Regions from separate parts of the Lichenihabitans sp. Uapishka_5 genome, predicted to be linked through region 2. Evidence: predicted binding sites of a transcription regulator. Region 2 holds the regulator's gene; the other holds the start of a gene.
The links. Region 2 encodes PhoB, which activates phosphate uptake and scavenging genes when phosphate is short. Its sites were predicted from a motif close to TGTCATNNANCTGTCAT; they were not measured.

Region 1: P7D22_RS13485 (OprO/OprP family phosphate-selective porin) is a predicted target of PhoB. The motif match lies at 1,650-1,666, and genes of this name have one in related genera.

The regions. Positions count from the first base shown of each region.
Region 1 covers NZ_JARPVX010000036.1:12,149-15,385, reverse strand. The annotation lists gene P7D22_RS13490 (adenine deaminase) at 1-1,549, opposite strand, end outside; gene P7D22_RS13485 (OprO/OprP family phosphate-selective porin) at 1,883-3,237, shown strand, end outside.
Region 2 covers NZ_JARPVX010000001.1:171,994-175,230, forward strand. The annotation lists gene P7D22_RS00735 (PAS domain-containing protein) at 1-679, shown strand, start outside; gene P7D22_RS00740 (PilZ domain-containing protein) at 676-1,281, shown strand; gene phoB (phosphate regulon transcriptional regulator PhoB) at 1,315-2,058, opposite strand; gene phoU (phosphate signaling complex protein PhoU) at 2,079-2,777, opposite strand; gene pstB (phosphate ABC transporter ATP-binding protein PstB) at 2,789-3,237, opposite strand, start outside.

The DNA.
Region 1 (3,237 bases), on a different contig from region 2:
CGCCGTTCATTGCCGCGACGGCGGCGAGCGCCACCTGCATGTCGGCCTCGCTCGAACCTGCCACGATGATGTTGTGACTGTCGTGGCCGACAGAGCTCGCCACCGCGCCGTCGCGCAATCCGAAGCCCTGCAACAGCCCATGCGCCACGGCGCCCCCGGCGCGGCCGTGCCGCTCCACCACGCTGACGAAACAGAGGTCGTGCGCGGCCAGCAGGGTAGGCCAGTCGGAGCCGGGCTCGAGTGCCAGCCGCTCGTGCGCGAGCGTGATCCCCGGCAGGGCGGTGCGGATGAGATTGGCCGTGCAGGCGTGTTGCGGCAGGGCGGGCGTCAGCGCCACGTGCTCCGGCAGCGTCACCGTCGTATAGGCGGCCGCGGGATAGCGGTAGCGTTGTTCGAGGGCCGCATCGAGCAGAGGCGTGACGCGCCGACGCTCCACCACAAGCGCGCCGCCATACCAGGTGCTCTGCGGTTTCCAGTTGTCGTCGAGCAACACCAGATCGGCGCGGCGACCGCCGCCGAGACCACCCACCTCGTTGTCCATGCCGAACCGCGTGGCGCCATGCAGCGAGCCGAGGCTCCAGGCGCGCTCCGGCGACAGGCCGGCCCGCATGGCTTCGCGCGCCACCCAGTCGAGGCCGAACTGCAGCAGGTCGTCGGCGTCCCGGTCGTCGGTGCAAAGCGCGATCCGCTTGGTCGAGGCGCCGAGCTCCGTCACGGCCTTGATGGCCTCGGGCAGGCTGTGCCAGGGCGTGGTGGGCGGCCCGCCCCGCAGAAAGATCCAGACGCCGGCATCGAGCAGGTCGTCGGCGATGTCGCGGTCGATCGCCTCGTGGGTGTCGGTGATGCCGCTTGCCGCATAGGCGGCCACGAAGTCGCGTCCGTAGATGTGGCCCGACACGGGCCGGCCGCGCGACAAGGCCGCCGCGATGATGGCGTGGCTGCGCTCGTCGCCCATCGTGACCGGCACGTAATCCATCTTTTCGCCCAGCGCGACGGCCTCGGGCCAGCGATCGAACAGGGCCGCGATCTTGTCGGCCGTCAGGTCGCCGCCCGCGGTTTCGAGCAGGGGCGAGGTGGCCGGTACGGTCGAGGGGACGGTGAGAAAGATCGACAGCGGCGCCATGCGGGCGTCTTCCAGCATGGCCTCGACGCCTGCCACATCCATCACGTTGCCGATTTCATGGCTGTCGCAGAAGATGGTCGTGGTGCCGTTCAGCAGCGCCGCCTCCGCATAAGCGCAGGCCGTCACCATGCTCGACTCGATGTGCAGGTGCGGATCGACGAGGCCCGGGGCCAGGATGCCGCCCCCGACGTCGTAGACGGGAGCGTCGCCCCGGCCGGCGCGGTGGCTGCCGGCGGGCTTCAGGGCTGCGACACGGCCCGACGCGATCCATACTTCCCGATCCGGCAGCAGGCGCTCGGTATAGCTCGACAGCACCCGTGCCCCCGTGATGACGAGGTCCGGGCTGGCTCGGCCCGCCGCCACATCGGCGAGCCTGCGGGTCACGCTGGCCAGGGGCGGCACGCTGAAACGTGTGGGTTGAGCCATGCGTCGTGGGTCTTTCCAGGCGAGGGAGTTGGCGAAGTCTGGCTGACGCAAGCTCCGCTCGTCAAATCGGGGCGACATGCCCGACAGGGCGGCACGGCGGTGTCAAACGCGCGTCATAGAGCGCGTTTATTAGGCTTAGATTTGGCTCGCCAAGTGTTGTGAGCCCGTGTGGCGCAGCCGCTGCCTATAGATAGTGGTATTTTTGCAGCAGTGGCAATCCACCCAAGGGACTGACGCTAAACGGCCTGTAATGTGACAGGTGTCTCAGCTATCCGTTTTTCGTCAGACATGAAGAGCCTCAGCAGAATGTTCGGGGCATGCCTGGAGCGAGACATGCATAGGGTGCAACCCAACAACAACGCCGCACAGGCAGTCCGCGCCACCGGTTCGGTTCGTCTTGTTTCCCGCTTGATCTCCGGCGTCGCGACATCGACGCTGGTTGCCGCCGCCACCCTGTGCGCCGCGCCGCAGGCTTTCGCACAAACGGCTTCGGTTCTTGCGCCGCAGGCAGCCCGGGCGCCCCGGCATGTGTCCACCCGCCGTGAGACTCATCCGGCGCGGGCGCCGGAATCTTCCTCGGGGCAGGTGACCAACGCCAATGCCACGGCCCCGACGGCAGGCATCTTCCCGTTTGTTCCGCCCTATTTCACCAAGCTCCCCGGCGCCGGCCTGTCGGTCGACACCAAGGGCATCAGCTACGCCACCGACAACAAGGACGTGCAGTTCCGTATCGGCGGTCGCTACCAGGAAGAATTCTCGGCGGCCAGCACCTCGCCTCGCCTCCGCAGCACCGCGACGACGCCGCTGGTCGGCGCCGATGGCATCGATTCGCGTCGCGCCTTCTTCGAAGCCTATCTGACGCTGAGCAATGGCGTTGCCGTCGCCCTGCAATACGACTTCGCCAATGCCACCCAGCCGATCCAGGACGCGGTGGTGTCGTATCACGCGCCGAACACCAACGTCATCTACACCATCGGTAACTTCAAGGAGCCATTCAGCCTCAACCAGCTGATCTCCGACAACAACACGCTGTTCACCGAACGCTCCGTGATGGACGGCCTGGTTCCGGGCCGTAACTTCGGTGGCGCGGTTTCGACCTACGGCGACAAGTGGACGGCCACCGGCGGCGTTTACGCCGGCAACGCCAACAACACGCTGACCGACAACGGCTTCGCCGGCACGGCGCGCGCCACCTACGCCCCCATCCTCGAAAAAACGCAGTTGCTGCACTTCGGTGTCGCGGGCTCGTACCGGTCGCTCGACCAGCTCGCCACCGCGTCGTTCAACAGCCGCCCGGAGGATTACCTCGAGCGCGCGCTGGTCAACACCGGCACGTTGCGCAATGCCGATGCGATCGAACGGGTCAACGGCGAAGCGCTCTACCAGTTCGCCAACGTCCGCCTGCAGGGCGAATACACCTTCGTGAACGTGACCAGCACCAACGGATCGAGCGACCGCTCCTTCCAGGGTGGCTACGTGGAAGGCGGTTGGGTCATCAACGGCGCCGGGCGTCCGTATCGCGTGTCGCAGCCCTACGGCTCGGAAGCGGCGGTGCTGCAGGGCGTCCAGGTGGAAGACGCCCAGCGCGTGTCGAACGGTGGCATCGGCGTCTTCGAACTCGGCCTGCGCTACAGCGCGCTCGACCTGAACAACGCCAACCGCGTCGCGGCGAGCCGCGTGACCGGCGG
Region 2 (3,237 bases):
GCTGGCAACCTCGCAAGCGGTGTTCGAATATTGGCATTCCTTGTGCCGGGGACGCGTCGCGCCCGACAGGCACGACCTCGACCCCGCAGCCATGCGGGGCATGCTGGCCCATACCTTCATGCTCGAGGTGCACGGCCCGGCGTCGGAGCGACGCTTCACGATCCGCCTCAGCGGCACGCGATTGGATGCGCTGTTCCGGCGCGAGATGAAGGGTGCCGATTTCGACGATCTCTGGTCGGACGACGCGGCGCCGGAGATGCGCACGCTCCTCGACGGCGTTCTGGACGACACCCAGCCGATGTTGTTCGGCGTGTCCGGTGCTCCCGCGGGTGATACCGTCACGGCCTTTGAATTGTTGGTACTTCCGCTACGGCATCACGGCCGCACCCAGGCGCGGCTGCTGTGCAGCCTCGTGCCGGCCGGCACGCCGAGCTGGATCGGCTTGCTGCCGCTGGCGCCGCTGAGCCTCGCAGGATGGCGCGCCCTAGACGCACGTGCCGAGAGCGCCGCCATGCAGCACGCCGCACCGATGCGGTTTACCGGGGGCATACGACGGGCCCACCTCGTGGTTTACGAAGGCGGACGCAACGGTGACGTAACGGCAGCGCCCAAGCAAGTCCGCGTTAAGACCGGTATGCCAAGGTCATCCGAACCGCCCCTCTCGACGCGTCGTTCATGACCCCGCAGCGCAAGCTCGATCACAGACCGGAAGAACGCCGCCGCCATCAACGCGTCGGCGTCGTGCTGCTCGGCCGCTACATGCTGGCCGACCGTCAGGAATACCCTTGTCAATCGATCGACATGTCGCCCGGCGGCCTGGCCCTGGTGGCGCCGGTGCTGGGAGAGGTCGGCGAGCGCGTTGTCTGCTACCTGGAGCAGATCGGCCGTGTCGAAGGCACGGTCGCGCGCCAGTTTTCGCACGGTTTCGCGCTCGGGTTCAGCGTGCCGTTGATCAAGCGAGAGAAATGGGCCGATCAGCTGACTTGGCTGGCCAACCGGCAGGCGCTCGGCTTGCCGGAAGATCGCCGTCACGGGCGTATCGTTCCGAAACACCTCCGCACCACCCTGCGCATGGACGACGGCACCGAGATGGCAGTGCGGCTGCTCGACATCTCGATTTCGGGCGCCGCCATCATCGCGGACCAGCGGCCGCCCCTCGGCAGCATCGTCATGCTGGGTTCGACGCCGGGACGTGTGGTGCGCGCCTTCGGGAATGGCGTCGGTATTCAGTTCACGGTGCCGCTGCCGGCAGATCAGTTCGGGGAAGACCTCATCCTCTAAAGGGAGCGCCGCCTCACAGGCCGGAGCAAGGCCTCAGCCCTTGCCGAAGGTTTCGTCAAAGGCGTAACCGGCGCCCCGCACGGTTCGGATCGGATCGCGCTCACGACCGCGCGACAGCGCCTTGCGCAGCCGCCCGACATGCACATCGACGGTGCGCTCGTCGATCTCGGCCGACAATCCCCACACGCCGTCGAGCAATTGCGCCCGGGAGAAAACGCGACCGGGGCGCTCCATCAGGTAATCCAGCAGCCGGAACTCGGTGGGCCCGAGGGCGATGTCGCGGTGGCCGCGGCGCACCCGGTGGGTTTCGCGGTCGAGATCGAGGTCGCCGGCGGTCAACCGGTTGGCGAGGCGCTCGGGCCGCGAGCGCCGCAACAGCGAGCGCACCCGCGCCATCAGTTCCGGCACCGAAAACGGCTTGACGACATAATCGTCCGCCCCGACCGACAGCCCCCGGACGCGCTCGCCTTCCTCGCCCCTGGCGGTCAGCATGATGACCGGCAGGGTGCGGGTTGCCTCGCGGGCGCGCAGGCGCCGGCAGATCTCGAGGCCCGACACGCCGGGCAGCATCCAGTCGAGGATCACCAGGTCGGGCGCCATCTCGGTCAGGCGCAGTTCCGCGTCATCGCCGCGCTCGACCCGCTCGACCGAGAAGCCTTCCGCTTCGAGATTGTAGGCCAGCAGCGTCCCAAGGGCCTGCTCGTCCTCGACGACGAGGATATGGGGTGCCGCTCCCGCCACGGGGACGCGGTCGGCGGTCGATCGCAGCGTGTTCATCGGGCGGCGCTCCGAAGCCGTCAGCCGGACAAGGGCGCGAGACGGCCCTTCGGCCGGTCGATCGGCAGAGCCTCGCCGGTCACGAGATAGACCACCGTTTCGGCAATGTTGGTGGCATGATCGCCGACGCGCTCGATGTTCTTCGAGCAGAACAACAGGTGGGTGCAGAACGAGATGTTGCGCGGGTCTTCCATCATGAAGGTCAGCAGGTCGCGGAACACCGAATCCTCGAGAGAGTCGAGTTCGCCGTCGCGCGACCACACCGATTGCGCACGCTCGACGTCGCGCTGCGCGTAAGCGTCGAGAACATCCTTCAGCTGATGGGCCGCGATCTCGCTCATGTGGCGCAACCCGACGGCGGCGCGCGCGACGCGCGGTTCGGTGGCGACGCTCATGGTGCGCTTGGCAATGTTCTTGGCCAGATCACCGATGCGCTCGAGGTCGCCCGACACCCGGATGGCGGCCACGATCTCGCGCAGGTCGACGGCCATCGGCTGCCGGCGTGCGATGGTCAGGATCGCGGCCTCTTCGATCTCGCGCTGCAGCGTGTCGAGGCGCGGATCGATCCCGATCACCCGGTTGGCGAGCTCGGTGTCGAGCGCCGACAAGGCATCCATGGCGTCGGACAGCATGTGCTCGGCAATGCCGCCCATCTCGGCGATCTTGCGGCCGAGACCCTCGAGTTCCTGGTCGTAGGCGGAAACGATATGTTCGGACATGGCGGAGCCCTTCAGCCGAAACGGCCGGTAATATAGGCCTGGGTCTGCTTGACGGCCGGGCTGGTGAAGATCTTGCGGGTGTCGTCGAATTCGATCAGCTCGCCGAGATACATGAAGGCGGTCTTGTCGGACACGCGCGCGGCCTGCTGCATGTTGTGGGTCACGATCGCAAGCGTGAAGCGGCTTTTCAGCTCGTCGATCAATTCCTCGATTTTGGCGGTCGAGATCGGGTCGAGCGCCGAGCAGGGCTCGTCGAGCAGGATCACGTCGGGTTGCAGCGCGATGGTGCGGGCGATGCAAAGGCGCTGCTGCTGGCCGCCCGACAGGCCGAGGCCGCTCGTGTGCAGCTTGTCTTTCACCTCCGGCCAGAGGGCCGAACCCTTCAGCGCCTGCTCGACGCGGCCATCCATCTCGGACTTCGCCACCTTCTCGTAAAGCCTGATCCCGAACGCGATGTTCT